DNA from 3 places in the Photobacterium atrarenae genome. Region 1 is predicted to be linked to each of the others. Evidence: predicted binding sites of a transcription regulator. Region 1 holds the regulator's gene; each other region holds the start of a gene.

What was found. Region 1 encodes PurR, which represses purine synthesis genes. Its sites were predicted from a motif close to TNANGNAAACGTTTNCNTNA; they were not measured.
Region 2: a site for PurR is predicted at 2,394-2,413, ahead of folD (bifunctional methylenetetrahydrofolate dehydrogenase/methenyltetrahydrofolate cyclohydrolase FolD). Genes of this name have one in related genera too.
Region 3: a site for PurR is predicted at 3,596-3,615, ahead of purT (formate-dependent phosphoribosylglycinamide formyltransferase). Genes of this name have one in related genera too.

What each region holds. Positions count from the first base shown of each region.
Region 1 covers NZ_CP101508.1:1,392,915-1,399,642, forward strand. Annotated here, with positions in the region: gene NNL38_RS06545 (dihydrolipoyl dehydrogenase family protein) at 1-900, opposite strand, end outside; gene NNL38_RS06550 (carboxymuconolactone decarboxylase family protein) at 909-1,499, opposite strand; gene NNL38_RS06555 (hypothetical protein) at 1,650-2,042, opposite strand; gene NNL38_RS06560 (TfoX/Sxy family DNA transformation protein) at 2,358-2,951, opposite strand; cyclic di-GMP riboswitch class I at 3,079-3,184, opposite strand; gene purR (HTH-type transcriptional repressor PurR) at 3,461-4,468, opposite strand; gene NNL38_RS06570 (heme ABC transporter ATP-binding protein) at 4,933-5,748, opposite strand; gene NNL38_RS06575 (FecCD family ABC transporter permease) at 5,745-6,728, opposite strand, start outside.
Region 2 covers NZ_CP101508.1:2,418,836-2,425,563, forward strand. Annotated here, with positions in the region: gene NNL38_RS11355 (hypothetical protein) at 1-298, opposite strand, end outside; gene NNL38_RS11360 (ATP-grasp domain-containing protein) at 295-1,560, opposite strand; gene NNL38_RS11365 (phosphopantetheine-binding protein) at 1,550-1,810, opposite strand; tRNA gene NNL38_RS11370 (tRNA-Arg) at 2,078-2,154, opposite strand; gene folD (bifunctional methylenetetrahydrofolate dehydrogenase/methenyltetrahydrofolate cyclohydrolase FolD) at 2,477-3,340, shown strand; gene galU (UTP--glucose-1-phosphate uridylyltransferase GalU) at 3,503-4,411, opposite strand; gene rfaH (transcription/translation regulatory transformer protein RfaH) at 4,499-4,996, opposite strand; gene NNL38_RS11390 (peptide MFS transporter) at 5,334-6,728, shown strand, end outside.
Region 3 covers NZ_CP101508.1:1,794,785-1,801,512, forward strand. Annotated here, with positions in the region: gene cdd (cytidine deaminase) at 1-676, shown strand, start outside; gene NNL38_RS08560 (DMT family transporter) at 811-1,710, shown strand; gene NNL38_RS08565 (TAXI family TRAP transporter solute-binding subunit) at 1,863-2,828, shown strand; gene NNL38_RS08570 (hypothetical protein) at 2,955-3,377, opposite strand; gene purT (formate-dependent phosphoribosylglycinamide formyltransferase) at 3,672-4,850, shown strand; gene NNL38_RS08580 (thiopurine S-methyltransferase) at 4,968-5,612, opposite strand; gene NNL38_RS08585 (hypothetical protein) at 5,828-6,121, opposite strand; gene NNL38_RS08590 (nitrous oxide-stimulated promoter family protein) at 6,351-6,728, shown strand, end outside.

The DNA of each region.
Region 1 (6,728 bases):
ATCGGCGCGGCTGATCTCTGCCATAGTATGCGCGGCACGGATCAGTGCCTTGGACGGCACACAGCCGGTATTGAGGCAATCCCCGCCCATTTTATGGCGCTCAATCAGGGTTACTTTTGCTTTGACGGCAGCAGCGATGTAGGCACTGACTAACCCGCCAGCCCCGGCACCAATAACCACCATGTTCTGGTCAAACTGTGCCGGTCGGGGCCAGTTGCTATAAAGACGACGGCGGTTGAACAGGCCCATCAGCCCTTTGGCACAGAGCGGGAAAACGCCGAGCAAGGCCAGCGAGAAGAGTACTTGTGGCGAAATCACCCCGCTCAGCGATTCAATTTCACCCAACTGGGTTCCGGCGTTGATATACACCATGGTGCCCGCCAGCATCCCGAGCTGGCTGATCAGGTAGAACATCCGGGTTGAGATCGGCGTCAGACCCATCAGCAGGTTGACGACAAAAAACGGGAATACCGGGATCAGTCTCAGGGTAAACAGATACAGCGGGCCATCTTTTTCGACGCCTGCATTGATAGGAGCAAGGCGGTGGCCAAATTTGTCCTGAACCCAGTCGCGTAGAATATACCGGCTGAACAAAAAGGCCAGGGTGGCGCCGATGGAGCTGGCAAATGATACCAGCAGCAGGCTCCACCAGAATCCGAACAGTGCGGCGCCCAGCAGGGTCATGATCGCAGCGCCTGGAAGGGATAGTGCGGTTACCCCGATATACACTACAAAGTAAATCAGGCTGGCGGTGAGGGGCTGACTGGCAATCGTATCCTGCAGGGCAAGCTGCTGCGATTTGGCCTGCTCCAGGGTGAAGTACTGACCCAGATCAAATGCAAACCAGAGGCCGATGAGGGCGGCAACGATGCTGAAGAGTCCTATTTTTTTCTTATCCATAACGTTACCTACTTTGTGTGGTTAGTCGGCTGAGTCGGGTGCGGAGCGGATTGCTCCGGTTGGATCGGCAGTGAGCAAAAGCCCTGCGCAGGTACATCCAGGGCGGTATTAAATTTGGCGGACAGATTCTGGAAAGCGATGAGGGCTGTGAGCTCTACGAGCGCATCCTCGTCGTACCATTGTTTCAATGTTGACAACATGGTGTCCGTGACTTGCTGTCCGGTGACTGTGATAGCTTCGGTGTAGCCCAGCACCGCCTGCTCCTCGGGGCTGAACAGCTCACTTTGCTGCCAATGCGCCAGCGCTTTGATTTTTTCGACAGAGTCACAGCGCTCGGCCAGCTTCATCCCATTAGCATCGACACAAAATGCACAGTGATTGAGCTGCGAAACGCGGACGCAGATCAGTGAGCGGATCACCGGGGTTAACGGGGAGGATTTTCGGTCCAGGTAGCCAAAGAAGCCGGCAACCAGCCAGAACAGGGCAGGGCGGCGCCCCCATAACAGCGCCGGATTCAGAGGATGGCCGTAATGGCGTTTCTGAAGCCAGAGAAGTGGCTTGATAAGAAAAGAATAGTGTTGCTTGGCTGAAATACGCACATCTGCCTCTTAGGTTGCCTGTCTGCTGCATCTGCAACCAAGATAGCATTTATCTTTGGCAAAAACGCAGCAATACCGAATTGGGTATGAGACAAGACCGAGCAGGGGCCGGAAATATTTCAGTTTTGAGGAAAAAATCTTTAAATTCGTTTAGTTGAGCGAAATATAGACGGCTTTTGACTCTTGCTGTTGCGCCATGTCCGGCATAGTGGGCTGAGAGATAAACAGATATCCGGAAGCTAGGACCGGCAGCAAGGCTACAGCCATGGTTTTACCGATATGGTAATTGCGATACCAGTACTTTTTAGAGCGGATTTTAAGCAGTACCCCCCACAACAGGAGGAGGCCGTTAAACCCTGCGGTCACTGCCAACACTTCATCCAGCATTGAAAATGGGGCGAGTTGCTGATGGACGACGAAGACAATCACAATGGTGGGCAGCAAGTTGAGCAAAACTAACAAACGCATCAGTTTCGGCCATTTGCAAAACTTGTCTTTGAACATCTGGCTGGATTGTCCTGGAAAAGGTTGCGAGCTGTACATAAGACCCTCCCTGCGGCGGCTGCGTTGACGCCCCAATTCTACTGAGCCAGCAGGGGATGAAAACCTTGTTGACTGATTTGTGAACAGCTTTGGGAGTGGTGTCAATGTTTGGCATTTCTTCACAGAAAAATGTCATTCACTTGGTGCAAATTTGACATTCTACGTCGTGTGAGGGAGAGCTCCTTGGCAGACTGTTGTTCAGTTACTGGTAGTCATATGATGTGGAAGGCCAGTGAGGGATACTGGGGAGCAGAAAGAGGCGGAAATCGCCTCTTTCGAAATAGGTATGTTCAGAGAAACCGATAGGTGGGTTGCTCAGGAGTTTAATTTCGCCAACAGCTCAGAGCGACGCTGCTGCGGAATCACAGACCAATGGCGTCCGCTGACCGCACCCTCAAGGGCCCACAGCAAATCGATATTAACCGTGTCCTGGTGGGTTTCCTGCAACGCTTTGAAAGCGTTCAACGCACCGGCTTCGTAGAGCTCATCGACGGTCGTGATCCCTGCTTTTTTCAACATCCGCTCATTAGCTAAGCGCAGGTTCGGCAGATCCTTGATCCGGCTTGGGCCACTCTGGCTTTTCTTTTCTTTATCCTGCTTGGCAGCTTCAAAAGAGTGCTTTGCGTGTTCGATGATTTTCTCCGGTTCATTCCACCATTCCTCAGGAATTGCGTAATGTTTCGTGACCACCGGGAACCCACGTTTTTTGTAAACGTACGGGCTCAATCCGGCTTTCTTGAATTGTTCTTCGTTTTCAGCATTGGCCCGCAGGTGCAGTTTGTCGTTAACCACTAACGCAAACATGGTTTCGCCTGAGAAAACTCCAAAGCCACCAAACATTGAACGTGATTTTACATTGTCAAAACAACGAAATAGTCGAAGAGAATCTTTAAGTACTGGTTTGTCCATGCTTCTTTCTCGGTGAAAAATTTCTTGAGTCACCTAACAACAGAGCGAGGATTCAGATTAGCAAATTTCAAAGAAAAGCAATGTCAGGGATTTGTCAGAATTCTGAGCATGACTTCTTGCTATATCCATCGGCAACCCCGCTACCATAAGTTGACTTAATTATTGATAAATAAGCGACTTTTAGGCCGGAAGCTTTGCGTCCCATTCTTTCAAATGGTTTGCCTTGTTCGTGACACAAATAAGCATATCTCAGAAGATATTTTTGAACTTGGTCCCACTTTTAAAAATGTGACACTCCTTCCACAAATAAAGCAATATCATCGGGACAAGAATATCCAAGAGTCACAATTTTTGAACAGGTAGCACAGTTTTAGAACGATTCTAACCCATGATTTACCCATAAATAACTTTGTCAGTAATAGAACTTGAGGGCAATGTCAAAATTGCAACAAAAAACCGATAGCAAGCTATCGGTTTTTTTGTATGGCAAAATTGAAAGTGATAAGCAATTAAGCGTTTATCTTCTTGACAGATTTACGGACAACCAATTCCGGAGCCATCTCAAAGATACGGCGCTCATGTTGTTTGTCTTTCACCCGTGCCATCAGGATCTCAATGGCCTTCTGACCCAGGCGCTGCTTCGGCTGGTGGATGGTGGTCAGCGGCGGAGAGAAGTAAGGCGCCAGGTCGATATTGTCGTAGCCGATAATGGAAACATCATCCGGTACGCGCAGCCCGGCCTGCTCAAAGGTACTGATCAGCGCCATGGCCATAATATCATTGAAACAGAAAATGGCGCTTGGGCGATCGTCCATCGCGATATATTGCTTTGCCGCGGCAACAGCAGATTCACATTCAAAGTCACCTTCAATCAGCCAGTCCGGATTTACGCTCAGATTGGCTTCTTCCATTGCTTTGTAGAAGCCTTTGAGGCGCTCACGGCACGTGAGTTTCTCGGTATGGCCGGTGAGGCAGCCAATTTTCTGGTGGCCGTGCTCAATAAAGTACTTGGTCGCGACATATCCGCCCAGCTCAGCATTGTCCTGAATCTTGTCGGTATGCGGGCTCTCTGGTCCCCAGTCCATGATCACCATCGGCAGATCTTTCTGGCGTTCCAGCAGGGCCAGCAGCTTATCGTCAAGATCGGAACACATCACCAGCAGGCCATCCACGCGTTTCTCAGCCAGCATTCGCAGGTAATCGCGCTGTTTTTCCAGGTTGCCTTCGGTATTACACAGGATCAGGGTGTAGCCTTCTCCGTAGCAGTATTCTTCGACACCGTGAACTACTTCGGCGAAAAATGGGTTGGTCGACTTGGTGACCAGCATGCCGATGGTTCGGGTGGTATTACATTTCAGGCTACGCGCCACAGCACTCGGGGCATAGTTGAGTTCGTCTACAGCGGCCAGAACTTTCTTCTGAGTTGCTTCTGCAACAAACCGGGTTTTATTGATCACGTGAGACACTGTTGTGGTTGAAACACCTGCCAAACGTGCAACATCTTTAATCGTTGCCATACTTATTCTTCTAATAATTCAAAGTGGGCCTGGGCCCATTTATCTTCATTGATCTGAACAGCATTCAACAGCCATGTACCAAACTGAATAAGTATCTGGTATGCCTCCGGGAGTCAGGCCAGATAATTGTTCAGTTTGGCATGATGATCTGCGTTCATAAAGACCATCATGCTGTTTCATACTGCGTATAAAACGTCAAAAAGCCGCTTCTCTGACGAGCGGCTTTCTTCCTCACCTTTCAGGCGTTGCATTGTGTAATCGCTTGCGATCACATTCTACTGAGTGTAGCGCACAGTGCAACGTTTCTGTATCGCAAGGTGATAATTCTTGATAGATATCAACAAACTTACTGCAATTTTTCTAAACTTGGATGCATATCTGATGTAGTGACCGTTGCATCAGATAGCCCCGGCAGAACCGGGGGGGTGAGAAAGCAGGTCGTTGAGCAGGAATCACTTTTTGGGCTATGCCGCAGGCAGGACCACCGGAAAATCCTGGGTCGGGTGCTTGCTGACATGGACCGGCCAGCCGTAGACCCGCTGAATAGTGTCGGGGGTTAAAGCCTGCCAGGGGGGCCCGTCGGCCTGCACCTTGCCATGGTTGACGATCACCAAACGGTCGGCATATTGGGCGGCCAGATTGAGGTCATGGATCACCACAATCACTGCGGCGCCAGCGTTAGCCAGTGTTCGGGCTACTTGCAAGGTCTGGTGCTGGTGGGAGAGATCCAGGGCCGATGTCGGCTCATCCAGCATCAATATGCACTGGTCGCCAGCGTGGCTGAGTTGGGTCAGCACCCGGGCCAGGTGCACCCGCTGTTTCTCCCCCCCGGATAAAGATGGGTACAACCGGTCCTGAAGTTCGAGGACGTCGACCTGGGTCATTTTTTCCGTCGCCAACGCCTGGGTGTCTTTTCTCGTTAGTTGTAGAGGGAGGCTGCCCAGCTCAACCACTTCCCGGGCGGTAAAGGCGAAGGCCAGGTTGCTGTGCTGCGGCAAGATACCCAGGTGTTTGGCCAGCGTAGCTGGTGGGTAATCTTTGCGCTCTTTCCCAAAAAAGCGAATTGTGCCACCGCCTTCGGCTTCACCGCACAATACTTTCAACAGGCTACTTTTTCCGGCGCCATTCGGTCCGAGCAGGGCGGTCAGTTCGCCGCTGGCAATATTGAGGCTAAAATCATCCAGCAGCTTCTTTCCGCCCAGGGTCAGATTCAACGCACGGGCTTCAATCGCGGGGGTCGGATGCTCGGGTGCCGAGACAGGATTTTGAGGAGGAGTCATGACATTCTGCCTCGTTGCTTCATCAGCATAAAGATAAAGAATGGCGCGCCGAGAATCGCGGTAATAATCCCCACCGGTAATTCCGTCGGGGCAGCCACGACACGCGCCAGCATATCGGCCACCAGCAGTACCAGTGCCCCCAGCAGCGCTGAAAGTGGGAGCAAGGTTTTGTGGTTCGGACCACACAGCATACGGCCCAGATGCGGGATGATCAGGCCGAGAAAGCCAATCACGCCGCTCAAGGCAACACAGATCCCGACACCGGCAGCGCACAGCAGGATCAAACGACGTTTGAGCCGCTGGACATTGATGCCCATATGCCGGGCTTCCGCTTCACCGAGCAAGAAGGCATTGAGGCCATTGGCATCGCGATCAAACAGCAGCATCAGGGCTCCTAAGGCCACGAACGCCAGGGCGATCCCCGGCCAAGTCGCGCCAGCCAGCGAGCCCATGCTCCATAAAGACAGATCTCGCAGCGCCTGATCATCGGCCAGATAGTTCATCAGGCCCATTGCAGCGCCGGAAAGCGCAGCAATGGCCACCCCGGCCAATAGCATGACGGTCACTGAAGTGCCGTTTTTGTCAGTGCCGAGGCGATAGACCAGGTAGGTGCTCACCGCGCCGCCGACAAACGCGAAGACTGGTACGGTGCCCAGCGAGAGCAGCAATGGATAGTTTGTTGCCAGCGGTGCAAATACAACAATCGCCAAAGCCGCGCCCAGGCTGGCACCGCCGGAAACGCCGATAATGCCGGGATCAGCCAGCGGGTTTCGGAACAGGCCTTGCATCACGGCGCCGCACAGGGCCAGAATGGCCCCGACGGCAATACAGAGCAGGGTGCGCGGCAGCCGGATTTGGTGGATCACAATCTGAATATGTGCCGGGAGCTCGGGCTGCCAGGGCAGCAGGGCTTTCAGGCTGTCGCTAAAGCTGATACCCATCGGACCGACGACGACCGAGCTGGTGATCGCGGCTGCCAG
Region 2 (6,728 bases), 1.0 Mb from region 1:
GACAATGCTGCCATTGCGCCTTGAATACTTGCCATTTGTCAGCATCAATCGCCTCACGGATCGATCCCGGACTGTGGCTCAGCCAGCGTTGGGTCAGCAACGCCGTACGCAAGCTTCGCCGGCATTGCGTCTTGGTCTTTTCCAATCGGACCAGAGCTTGCGGTGTGTAGAGCTGCTCTAAGGCATAGAAACGAACAGAACGCTGTTGTCGTTGAAGCCATTTCGACAGCGCGACCGCAGGGACAAAACTTCCCAGCCCACTGCTGGCGGTTAAAATCGCAATCGTGCCAGATGTCATAACAATCGGGCTCCCTGATCCGCGAGTGCCGCAGCGAGCTGTGCTTGCTGCGCATCATCCTCAGGCTCCACTTGCAACAGATAAAGCCGCCCAATCCGTGGCGTTTCGCCCGGCAATTGCACGCAGCGACTATTCAACGGGACATACCCATATTGGTGCTCACCGGTGACCAGGCAGCCTCGCCGCGCCAGTTCGTCCAACAGCTGTCGGATATCGAGCGGCTGGCTGTATTTGACACTGACTTGCTGAAACCGCACCTCACCGCCGACGGCAAGACGGGCGAACCAATCCTGTGCAATACCGCCCATCGATTCTCGGGCATTGATCTCGACAACCGGTACGATTTCCCCACTCGTCAACAGCATGGAATCCACACAAACCGGCCCCCAATACCCGTCCTGATACAGCCGGGCAAGTAATGGTCGCAACAGCTCGGGGTACCCATGCGCCCGGATGCGCTGGAACAGGCCATCGCCCATCGCCTTCACCCCGGAGAACTTCAGGTTGTCGTTGGTGATTTCCGAGAGCCCGAGCAAAGTGATATCGCCGCCCCGGGTGATCTGCCATTGGCTGGAAAAATCGACCTCTTTCTCCACAAACGGCTCGGCGATGAGCCCCACCTGCCGGCCAGCCGCAACCTGGCACAGCAAGTGCTCCCTGACGCGCTCCCAAATGGCCGGATGACGCACCACCAAGCTGCCTTTACCGGAGACACCAAACGGCTCTTTTAAAATCATCGGCAGGGCGTGGGCATTCAGCGCCAGCAGCGACGATCGCGTTGAAACGATCTCCCCCAATTGCGGGATATTCAACTGACGGCAAACCTCGACGGCATAGCGCTTGTCGTTGACTTTCACCACAGCGTCAAAAGATGGCAGATGCGCCGAGCTTGCCGTGCACTGATAGGCGGCCGGTACACAGGCAAACGGTCGCTGTCGGCCTTGATGAGGTAGCCCGTGACACAATACTGCTGCCGCTTCCGCCCAATGGGGCATTCCGGCGGCCAGCCAGTCCTCAGGATTGTCAAAGGCAGAGGTACGTGAAGACGCAAGGCCCAAACTGGCGTGATACCCGACTAACGCCTGATCCGGCGCAATTACAGTGAAGACCTGTTCCGCCGCAGTGCGGGCAACCTGCACTTCATCCAGGCAAGACAGCTGGGAATCAGCTTGTGCTGCGACAAAGCTCGGTAGCGTCACCAGAGTGGGATCCTGCCATAAGGCTTCAGCCTCAAAGCAGGCCCATCGGATCTCAATGCTCATCCGCGGCCACTTCACACTGCTGCTGGGCAATAAACGTCATCAGGGCTTGCGTACTCTGCATGATTGAAAAATCCAGCTGGTCAAAATCAAGCCTGAGGTCAAACTCGACTTCCAGTTGCAGAAGAAAGTCGATGATATCGAGCGAGTCCAGTCCCACATCTTCAATCAGGTGGCTCTCTAAAGTGATGGTCTCTTTCAGGGAAGGATCTTTTTTGATTTCGGCGATCAGCGTGGTGATTTGCTCAAACATAGTCTTCCTTTACAGGCGAATTAACAGATTGCTCTATTTTTTTCACTATCAAAGAAAGTTGTCTATTGATGAATCAGCCATAAATCTGTTTCTTCGGCTGACTCTTCAATATAATGAAAACCTGAAGTTCATCAGGGATTTGAGACGTGATATCCCCCGGTGCCATAACAAAACCCTCAGCGGACAGGGATAAAATCTGCTAAGGCAGGGCAAGGCCAAAACGAAAAAGCCCCGACAAGCAAAAAGCTTATCGGGGCTTTCAAAGAATGGCACGCCCTACAGGATTCGAACCTGTGACCACATGCTTAGAAGGCACGTGCTCTATCCAACTGAGCTAAGGGCGCACGGCGTGCGTAACAAAAGTTACGGGACGGGATTATACGTTGCCCGTCTCCCACGTCAACGCTTTTTGCCGGAAATTTCCCTTCGCTACGACCAAGCGGTTAAAGGAGCAACAATTTGATTCAATTCACGAAATTCAGGTCATGCAGACAACATGGCTCCCAGCCGTATTAAACATGGTTGCAGTACATCTCACGCCGACCGGCCGCCTCTCATCGCGCCTTCCTCCAGACAAACACCAAAAAGCAAACGTTTGCGCTAGACCTATCCCCCATTCTCTGCGACAATAACGCCGCTCAGTTATTAACAGCTCAAAGGATAAACATGGCCGCTCAAATTATTGATGGAAAACTGATTTCACAAACTGTTCGTCAAGAAGTTGCTGCACGGGTAAAAGCGAGAACCGAAGCTGGGCTGCGTGCCCCTGGGCTTGCCGTTGTCCTTGTCGGGGAAGATCCCGCTTCGCAAATTTATGTCGGCAGCAAACGCAAGGCCTGTGATGAAGTCGGCTTTACCTCAAAATCGTTCGACCTTCCGTCGACCACAAGCGAGACTGAGCTGCTGGCACTGATCGATGAGCTCAATGCCGATCAGAGTATCGATGGGATTCTGGTCCAGTTGCCGCTCCCGGCCGGGATCGATGCCACCAAAGTTTTGGAACGAATCGATCCAGAAAAAGACGTCGATGGTTTCCATCCTTATAATGTCGGTCGTCTGTGTCAGCGGATCCCGAAACTTCGTTCTTGCACCCCAAAAGGGGTAATGACCCTGCTTGAGCGCTATAACATTCCGGTTCGCGGCAAACATGCGGTGATTGTCGGCGCGTCCAATATTGTTGGCCGACCAATGACGCTGGAACTGCTACTGGCCGGTGCGACCACCACCACTTGTCATCGTTTTACCCAAAATCTGGAGCAACATGTTCGCCAGGCCGATATTCTGGTCGTTGCCGTGGGCAAGCCGAACTTTATCCCGGGTGACTGGATTAAGGCCGGTGCAACCGTACTGGATGTGGGGATCAACCGCCTGGATAACGGTAAACTGGTTGGTGATGTCGAGTATGACGTCGCCCGTGAAAAAGCCCGCCATATCACCCCGGTACCGGGCGGCGTTGGCCCGATGACCGTTGCGACCTTGATTGAGAACACTCTGCTTGCTTGTGAGCAATACCACAGCGAAGACGAATAAGTACCGAAAATGACGTAAAGCATCATCCCAGGTTAAAAACAAAAAGCGAAAGGTGGCCCCTTTCGCTTTTTCGTGCGCTTCGCCGGCGGACAACACGAACCGCCACACGGTGGTCAGCATGGGCTAACACTCATGCAAACTAAAATACGCTGAACCGAGCCACTATAGGCTTTTTGCCATAGCCTTGAGGTAGCTGGTAAAGTCTTCACCCAACGTCTCGTGGCGCATGCCGTACTCAACGAAAGCCTGCATATAACCCAGCTTACTGCCGCAATCATGGCTCTTACCGGACATGTGGAACGCATTTACCTGGGTCGATTCCATCAGCATATCAATCGCATCGGTCAGCTGAATTTCATCACCGGCACCGACTGGCGTTCGCGCCAGCAGCTTCCAGATTTCAGCCGGCAAGACATAACGACCCACAATGGCCAGGTTCGATGGCGCTTCTTCAACGGGGGGCTTTTCAACCACCTTGCTCATGGCAGCTGTTTCGCCAGGTGCAAGGTCACTGCCATTAACATCCGCCACGCCATAACTTGAGACTTCAGACATCGGCACCGGCTCAACCATCACCTGGCTAATGCCGGTCTCGTCAAAGGCCTTAACCATGGCGGCCATGTTCTCCTGGCGCAAATCACTGGCGGCATCATCCAGGATCACATCCGGTAACACCACGGCAAACGGCTCGTCTCCCACCAGCGGATACGCGCACAGCACCGCATGGCCCAGCCCTTTTGCCTGTCCCTGACGGACATGCATAATGGTGACATCTTTCGGACAAATGCTCTGAACTTCTTCCAGGAGCTGGCGCTTGACCCGCTTCTCCAGCGTGGCCTCCAGCTCAAAGGAGGTATCAAAATGGTTTTCAATCGAGTTTTTCGACGAATGGGTCACCAATACGATCTCTTTGATACCAGCCGCCACACACTCGTTCACCACGTGCTGGATCAGTGGTTTGTCAACAATCGGCAACATTTCTTTCGGAATCGCTTTGGTTGCAGGCAGCATCCGCGTACCCAAACCAGCAACCGGGATCACCGCTTTACGGACAGGGGAAGTTGTAGACATTTTTTATTCCATTAATCAAAATTCGGCCAAACTATATCAAACCACCAAGAAAGTAGCGACCACTCAGCCCGACGTAAATATGCAGAGTTACTTCTTCACTAGATCTTCATTTTGGACACTGACTTTCACCGGTTTGCCCAGCAAATTAATCAGCATAAAGGAGCGCTTTTCCCCATCCGGCTCCTGATAGATGGCTTCAATCCCTTTGAACTGACCTTGGGTCAGCTTCAGGCGTTCACCAGGTTGCGGCAAGTTGGAAAGCTTCGCCTGATACTCTTCGCAGTTTTCGTTCATCATCAACCCATAAATCAGATCCGGATGCACAATTTGCGGCCTTGCCCCCTGACTGATAAAACTGGCCACGCCACGGGTTGAGCGAATCGTGGTATAACTGATCTCTTCCGGATCAAAATAGACAAACATATACCCGGGAAACAAGGGCTCACAACTCTCAGTTCGCTTTCCCCGCACAATCTTCTGCACAGTCACCTGTGGGTAGTAACACTCAACGCCTTGACGATCAAGATTGATCACTGCGCGCTCCTGCTCACTGCGCTTACAATATAGAAGGTACCAATCTTTCATCTGCTTCTCTTTTCATTGACGCCAAACGTCTCAATTATATACCCAAACCACTTTCAAGTGGCAGGATTCAGCTTCTCTTGCTCGCCACGACGTGAGGAAACAACATCGCCGCTCCACAATATGATTTCAAATCACGCGGCGATACCGTGGTGCGCGGTTCCTCGAGAAAAATAAGATTTCACTTTTGTCTGCATTTCATGCAGTTACTTATAAATCAAACAGTTACATCGTCATTTGATTATTCCAACCTTTCGTGAATTTGCAGTTTAAAAGTTTGTGGATTATAAGGTAAGCCAAATTTTGCAAAAACACTGACAATGGATTACAGAGTAAAATCATGAACAATGGAAATAGTGGTACCCTGCTGGGACATCCGAAAGGGTTATTTTTGCTGTTTGGGACCGAGTTATGGGAACGATTCTCGTACTATGCCATGCGAGCCATCCTAGTCCTGTACCTGACCGATCAAACCATCCATGGCGGCCTGGGATGGTCCACTCAGGATGCTTTGAGCCTGTACGGGGTTTATACCGGTCTGGTCTATATTACCCCGCTGATCGGGGGCTGGATTGCCGATAACTTTTTAGGTCAACGCCGCTCCATTATTATTGGTGGCCTGCTCATGGCATTGGGGCAATTCACCCTGGCGCTGCCCAACAGCATGGTCGACCCGCATGCCGTCACCGCCTTTTATCTGGGGCTTGGCCTGCTGATTATCGGTAACGGCATGTTCAAGCCGAACATCTCAACCATGGTCGGCGATCTGTACCAGGAAGGGGATAACCGCCGTGACGGTGCCTTCACTATTTTCTACATGGGCATCAACCTGGGCGCACTGCTGGCGGGTATTATCGCAGGCTCCGCTTCCACAGCCTACGGTTGGAAAGCCGGCTTTATTGCTGCCGGGATCGGCATGGTGATCAGTCTGGTCACCCAGTTGATCTTTGCCGAACGCCTGCTGGGCGATGTCGGAAAAGTTCCTGCAGCCAAGCGCGCAGCAAACATGAACAAATCCGGTCAAAAAGAGCCCCTGACCAAACAGGAAATGGATCGGCTAAAAGTGATTATGATCATGGGCCTGTTCGTGGTGGTATTCTGGGCAGGCTTTGAGCAAGCCGGTGGCCTGATGAGTATTTATACCCAGGAATACGCTGATCGCATGATTGGCAGCTTTGAAGTTCCGACGGCCTGGTTCCAGTCACTGAACCCATTCTTCATTATCACCATGGCACCGATCCTGGCTTCGCTGTGGGTGAAAATGGGCCCGAAAGAGCCAAGCTCACCGGTCAAGTTTGCCATGGCGCTGTTTATGCTGGCTGTGGGATTTGTCTGCATGATTGGCGCAGTCCTGCAGCAAGGCGGTGACCTGACCGCGAAAACGTCAATGCTCTGGATCGTTGCAGCCTACTTCTTCCACACCATGGGGGAGCTGTGCCTGTCGCCGATCGGTCTATCGATGGTGACCAAACTGGCGCCGCTTCGCCTGGCTTCCCTGATGATGGGGGTTTGGTTTGGATTTAATGCCGTCGCCAACTACGTGGCCGGTATTATTGGTGCCCAGGTTGGTGAAGCCGGCCCAATGGCGATTTTCAGCGGTATTGCAATTGCAGCGGGCCTCTCCGGCGTGATTCTACTGCTGCTGTCCAACCAGCTAATCCGCTGGATGCATGGCGCCGAAGGAAAAGCCGTTGAAGCCACTCCGCAAAGTGCTGAGCCTCAGCCCGCTAAAGCA
Region 3 (6,728 bases), 400 kb from region 1:
CTTCGTCGGAGCAATTGTCCGGGGTCAATCCGGTCGTCTCTACTTCGGCGCCAACATGGAATTCCTTGGCACAGGCTTATCCCAAACGGTTCATGCCGAGCAATCTGCGATCAGCCACGCTTGGGTCAAAGGTGAAACCGGCATTACCGATATCACGATCAACTACAGCCCTTGTGGCCACTGCCGCCAGTTCATGAATGAACTGACGACCGCGCAGGAACTGATTATTCAACTCCCTGAGCGTGAAGCAAAAACATTACAAGAATATTTACCGGAGTCGTTCGGCCCGGCCGATCTGAACATTACTGAAGCGCTCATGACCCAGGTCAACCACGGGATGACAACCGAGGCAACCGAAGCCCTGATTAATGACGCCTGCCAGGCAGCCAACCGCTCTCACGCGCCTTACTCCCGAAGCTTCGGCGGCGTTGCGTTGAAAGCCAAAGACGGCCGCATTTTCACCGGTATGTATGCAGAAAATGCTGCATTCAACCCGAGCCTGCCGCCGCTGCAAGTCGCACTGATCAATATGAATATGGCCGGTTACCCGTTTGTAGAGATTGTTGAAGCCGCACTGGTCGAAAAATCGGACAGTGCCATCAGTTATCTGGCAGACACGCAAAATACTCTAGAAGCGTTGAATCCGGATATTCCGCTGAGCTACGTCGCTGCATAATCGCTGCCGGATAGTCACTATTCACATCAAAAAAACCGCCAACTGGCGGTTTTTCTTTACAAATTAGTTTCAACATCCCGCCACCGGGGTTATGATGCCGATAGATTTATTTACTATCGACTCATCATAATTTCATGTCACATCAACACAACCCGCTTCAGGGCGCCAGTTGGATGCTCGGCGCAGGGCTTGCCTTTGCAATGGTCAACAGCATGGCGCAGTATTTGAGTGTCATGCTGCAGTTGCCGTCCACGACTGTTGCGCTGATCCAGTATTTCATTGCCCTGGTGGCGATTTTTCCCTGGCTGCATAGCCTCGGGTTGCGCCGTGCATTACAGACCAAGCATTTTGGCATGCATTGCCTGCGCGTATTCCTGTCGGTCATCGGGATCCAGCTCTGGCTGTGGGCACTGGCTTATCCGGTGCCGATCTGGCAGGGGATCGCGCTGCTGATGACCTCACCGCTGTTTGCAACCGTCGGCTCCGGCTTGTTCCTGAAAGAAAACGTCGGCCCGGCACGCTGGGCTGCAACCCTGACCGGATTCTGCGGCGCCATGATTATCTTAGAGCCGTGGTCCGATGCATTTAACTGGGCTTCTTTACTGCCGGTCGGCGCGGCTTTTTTCTGGGCCTGTTACTCCCTGATGGTGAAACGGATGTCATCGCACGACTCCCCGACCACCATCGTGGTCTACCTGCTGCTGCTGATCACGCCGTTTAACCTGTTCCTGGCCGTCCCGGACTTCACCCTGCCCAGCGGCGGGCTGACCTGGCTCCTGTTGCTGGGCGCAGGCTTGCTGACGGCCCTGGCCCAATGGGCGATCGCGAAAGCCTATGCAGTCGCCGATGCCTCCTTTGTTCAGCCCTTTGACCACGCCAAACTGCCACTCAACGTCCTGGCCGGCTGGGTGGTCTTTGGCTGGGTACCGCCGGGTCGGCTGTGGCTAGGCGCAGCGATTATCATTCTGTCGGTGGCCTTTATCACCCAATGGGAAAACAAGCGCGCCGCCACAATCAAGCGCCAGCCGGCATAACGCAAGCCTTCCCTTCAATCCCCGCCCTGCGGGGATTTTTGTATCCGCGCTCCGAACAGCCGTTCGCCACACCAATCCCAGCTGCTGAAATCAAGTTCGGTATATACTTTTGATTCAACCCCGGCTTCCTTGTGCTGCTTACAGAGGACGATATGAAATTGCCCGGCTTCTTTTCCTGGTTGTTGGCGGCGTTGATCACCGCCTTGCTATCCCCGGCGCACGCCGAGACATTCATCACTATCGGGACCGGTGGCGTCACCGGTGTCTACTACCCTGCCGGCGGCGCGATTTGCCGCTTGATCAATATTCAACGCGAACAACATGGCATTCGCTGCGCCGTCGAAAGCACAGACGGTTCTATCTATAACCTCAACGCCATTCGGGAAAATGATTTAGAACTGGGGATCGCCCAATCCGACTGGCAGTACCATGCTTATCTCGGCACCAGTGCGTTTACTGACCAAGGCCCGTTCAAGTCCCTGCGGACTGTATTTTCTATCTATGCAGAGCCGTTTACCGTGGTGGCTCGCGCCGATGCCGGGATCAAGACGTTTGCCGACCTGAAAGGAAAGCGGGTGAATATCGGTAACCCGGGCTCCGGGCAGCGCGCTACAATGGAAGTACTGATGAAAGCCATGGGCTGGTCGAAGAAGAATTTTGCCAAGCTGACTGAGCTCAATGCCGCAGAGCAGTCCCGAGCGCTGTGTGAAAATAAAATCGATGCCATGGTGTTTACCGCCGGTCATCCAAACAATACCATCAAAGAAGCAACCACGGCATGTAATAGCGTGATCATTCCGGTAACCGGTCCGGTGGTAAACAAGCTGATCGAGGAAAATGAGTTTTACCAACCAGCCAGTATTCCGGGCGGGATGTACCGGGGAACCCCCGAAACAGTCAACACCTTCGGGATCCATGCCACCCTGGTCACCTCTGCCCGCATGAAGGACGAGGTGATTTACCAGGTCGTCAAATCCGTGTTTGAGCACTTCGACACATTCCGCAAGCTGCACCCGGCACTGACGAATCTGGATCCAAAGATGATGATGCACAACGGGCTGGCAGCCCCGTTGCACGACGGTGCCAAAAAATATTTCCAGGAAATTGAAAGCAACTAAATTGCCGCGACCTGGAGCCACAGCCTATGCCTTGACTGACGTGATTTCCTCCACTGACAGAACGGAGAAACCCCAGGCCGGAGCAATCCGACCTGGGGCTGATGACAAGCAGAACGGAGGTCGATTTTAGAAGCGGTAACGCAGACCTAATGCACCTTCCAGCTCCATATCGACATCTTCAACCACGTACAGGGTCGGGCCGATTTCACCGTAAAACTCGAATTTTTCCACCGGCACTTCAAAGCCGGCACCAGCGCGGACGCCGAGTTCGTTATCATGGTCATGCTTGTGGTCATGATCATCAACATATTGCGCACCGGCAAAGGTATAGAAACTATTCAGCTCCGGGTTATGAGTCAGGGTGCCGAGGTTGAACGTTTTATCGACCGCAACCCCGAAATCATCCACACCCACGGAGAAACGCAAGTCATTATGTTTCAGCTGTACCCCGCTCATCGGGCTACCGAAAAAGACACCGGCACTCTGAGCCGCATGTGCTGACATTGGCACGGACAGCGCCAGTGCCAGACCTAAAACTATTTTTTTCATGGAACAACTCTGCCATTGCTAATCCTGATAACAAGTTAACCTCAAACGAGCGCCCAACTCGAGCCCTCGCTGCCAAACATGACACAACTTTGACAATCTTTTTTCGCCTAAAGCCGACTTAACATCAACGAAATTCACCTTTAAATCATAATTTTAACAACCAATCCAAACCAAATCAGAACCGCAGCCAAACCAAAGAGTCAACTGCGTAGAAAACGAAAAGCAAACGTTTGCGCAATTCAGTGAATCCTGTATGATCCCCAGCAATATCAACACTTAGTGTAAGGAAACGTCATGTTAGGTTCAGCTACCCGTCCCGATGCCACCCGTGTCCTGTTACTTGGTTCCGGCGAGCTGGGGAAAGAAGTCGCCATTGAATGTCAGCGCTTAGGGCTGGAAGTGATTGCCGTGGATCGCTATGCCGATGCGCCGGCAATGCAAGTCGCACACCGCCACCATGTGATTGACATGCTGGACGGCGATGCGCTGAAGGCTGTCATTGCCAAGGAACAACCGCATTACGTGGTGCCGGAAATCGAGGCGATTGCAACCGATACTCTGGTTGCACTGGAAACCGAGGGCGTCAATGTCGTCCCGACTGCCAAGGCCACTCAACTGACAATGAACCGCGAAGGGATCCGTCGCCTGGCCGCTGAAACCCTGAATATCCCGACTTCCCCTTACGCATTTGCGGAAACCTACCCCGACTTTGTCCGGGCCATTGAGCACATCGGCACCCCGTGCGTGGTCAAGCCGATTATGAGCTCCTCAGGTAAGGGGCAAAGTGTGGTCAAAACCCAGGCCGATATCGAATCTGCCTGGCAGTATGCCCAGGAAGGCGGACGCGCCGGTGCCGGGCGGGTCATCGTTGAAGGCTTTGTCGACTTTGACTATGAGATCACCCTGCTGACCGTCAGCGCCGTAGATGGAATCCACTTCTGCGCTCCAATTGGCCATCGTCAGGAAGACGGGGACTATCGTGAGTCCTGGCAGCCGCAGCAGATGTCGGAAGCCGCACTGCAAGCCGCGCAGCAGGTCGCTGAAAAAGTCGTCACCGCCCTCGGCGGTTACGGCTTGTTTGGGGTCGAGCTCTTCGTGAAAGGGGACAAGGTCCTGTTTAGCGAAGTTTCCCCTCGCCCGCACGATACCGGCCTGGTCACGCTGATCTCACAGGATCTGTCCGAGTTTGCCCTCCACGTCCGTGCTTTCCTCGGGCTGCCCGTGCATAGCATCCAGCAATTTGGCCCGGCGGCATCGGCGGTGATCCTGCCTCAGGGCGTTTCTGATAATGTCCGCTTTGATAACCTGACCGCGGCCCTGGCGCGACCGCAAACTCAGCTGCGCCTGTTTGCCAAGCCGGAAATCAACGGCCGCCGTCGCCTGGGCGTCGCGCTCTGTCGACGTGATAGTATCGACAGCGCCATTTCTGCCGCCAAAGACACTGCGGCAGATGTCAAAGTCATTTTCGACTAAACCCTTCACAGGCGCCTGCATGGTGCCCTGAGACAACAAAAGGAGCCCTGGGGCTCCTTTTGTCATCGGAGGCACGCTCAGCAATGGATAGCATGCATCTCAATTAAACAGAATGTTTTACGGCAGTTCAATCAGCCAGACTTCTTCGGCAAAGCGAGACAGACCTCGTTGACGACGCGGATGGCTTTCGTCGGCCTCATCACGCTCAAGATGGGTGATCTGACAGCCACTGAACAGCTGCGCCACTTCTTCCCCGGTGACACAAAACGGCGGTCCGTCCATCTCAGCTTGCGGATAATCCAGCGTCACCAGCAGGATACGCCCGCCGGCTTTGACCATCGACAGCAGTTGCTCGACGTACATTTTGCGCATTGAAGGCGGCATCGCAATCAGCGCAGCCCGATCGTAAACCACATCCACCGGATCGATCTTGGTTGCGAAGAAATCCCCGCAATAGATGCTCACCTCATCAAACTCATACAAGGTCTGACCGTTACCCAGCGGGATCACCGTCGGCGTGTACAGATGCTCAGAGAAATACGCCCGCACCGCAATTTCACTCAACTCAACCCCAATCACCTGGGCATGTTTTTCCGCCAGCCAGGTCATATCCAGCGATTTACCGCACATCGGCACCAACACGGTGTCTGAGTACGAGGCGTTGAGGCGCGGCCAGTATTTGGTCAATACCGGGTTGGTATCGTTCAGGTGAAAGCCGATACGATTTTCCGCCCATCGGCTATGCCAAAATTCTGCATCCATTGTCTGTGACTCTCTTCTCTGACTTGACTTGCCGCCTATCTGACCATAGATCGCGCTGTATATCCAGTCTCTCAGACAAGCCGATGTTCTGAAAGCAAAAAAGGATGCCGAGGCATCCTTTTTTGCAGACCCGGCTCTGCAAACCAGAGCAAGGTAAAAATGTTCTTCAATTTTTCTTTATGAGAGTCATTGAACTCACGATATCAACCGGACCGTTATGAAATTCGGAACAGTTTAATCGAATCACGACGTACGGTGACACCGCGGAAAGTGACCGGCTCCAGCAACGTCATCAGTTGCTTCGACACGAAGAACTTGCCACCGTAGCTGCGATCACCGCCACGATTGACCCAGTCCGCAAATTCGTCTGCCAAGCTGAACATAGAGTTTCCAACAAGCAGAACTAGGACTTTGGCGACTTCACTGTCATTCTGTTTATTAAACTCAGCGTCACGAACTTTCTTACGGTATTCGTCGACAATTCTTTCTAGGCACTCAAATCTGCTCATATACACCACCACAAAAAAAGAGGAGCGGATACTACTGCTCAAACTCAGTGAAATCAACCCATGCAGGGTGATTTCTTGCGATAAAAGCCATTATTTTTTCATGCTTATAACAAGTTCGAGCATTCTTATCATATAAATCACGATTTAGATCATATTTCCCATCACAGTTAATAGCTATATTTTGAATATACCTTTGATGGCAGACAACAGATATCACGGTGGTGGCATCATGACTAAATCAAAACAAGCCGTTATCTTGTACGGCAGCCTAAATACCGAATTTAAAACTATTGAGGCGATGGTGAAGATCTACTGTCGTGATCACCATCACAGTCAAACGCCATGCACCCAATGTCAGGACTTTCTTCAGTATGCCTTCACCCGGCTGGATCGCTGCCCGTATGGTGAAGACAAACCCACCTGTCGCGTGTGCCCGATCCACTGCTACAAAGCTGATTACAAATTACGCTCGCAGCAAATCATGCGCTATGCCGGACCGAGAATGCTCCTCAGGCATCCGATTCTGGCAATTCGCCATCTGTTGGCCGAAAGACGCCCGATCCCGGAAAAGCCGGGAGCCGGCGTCTCCAATCGCCACAAGCGGAAA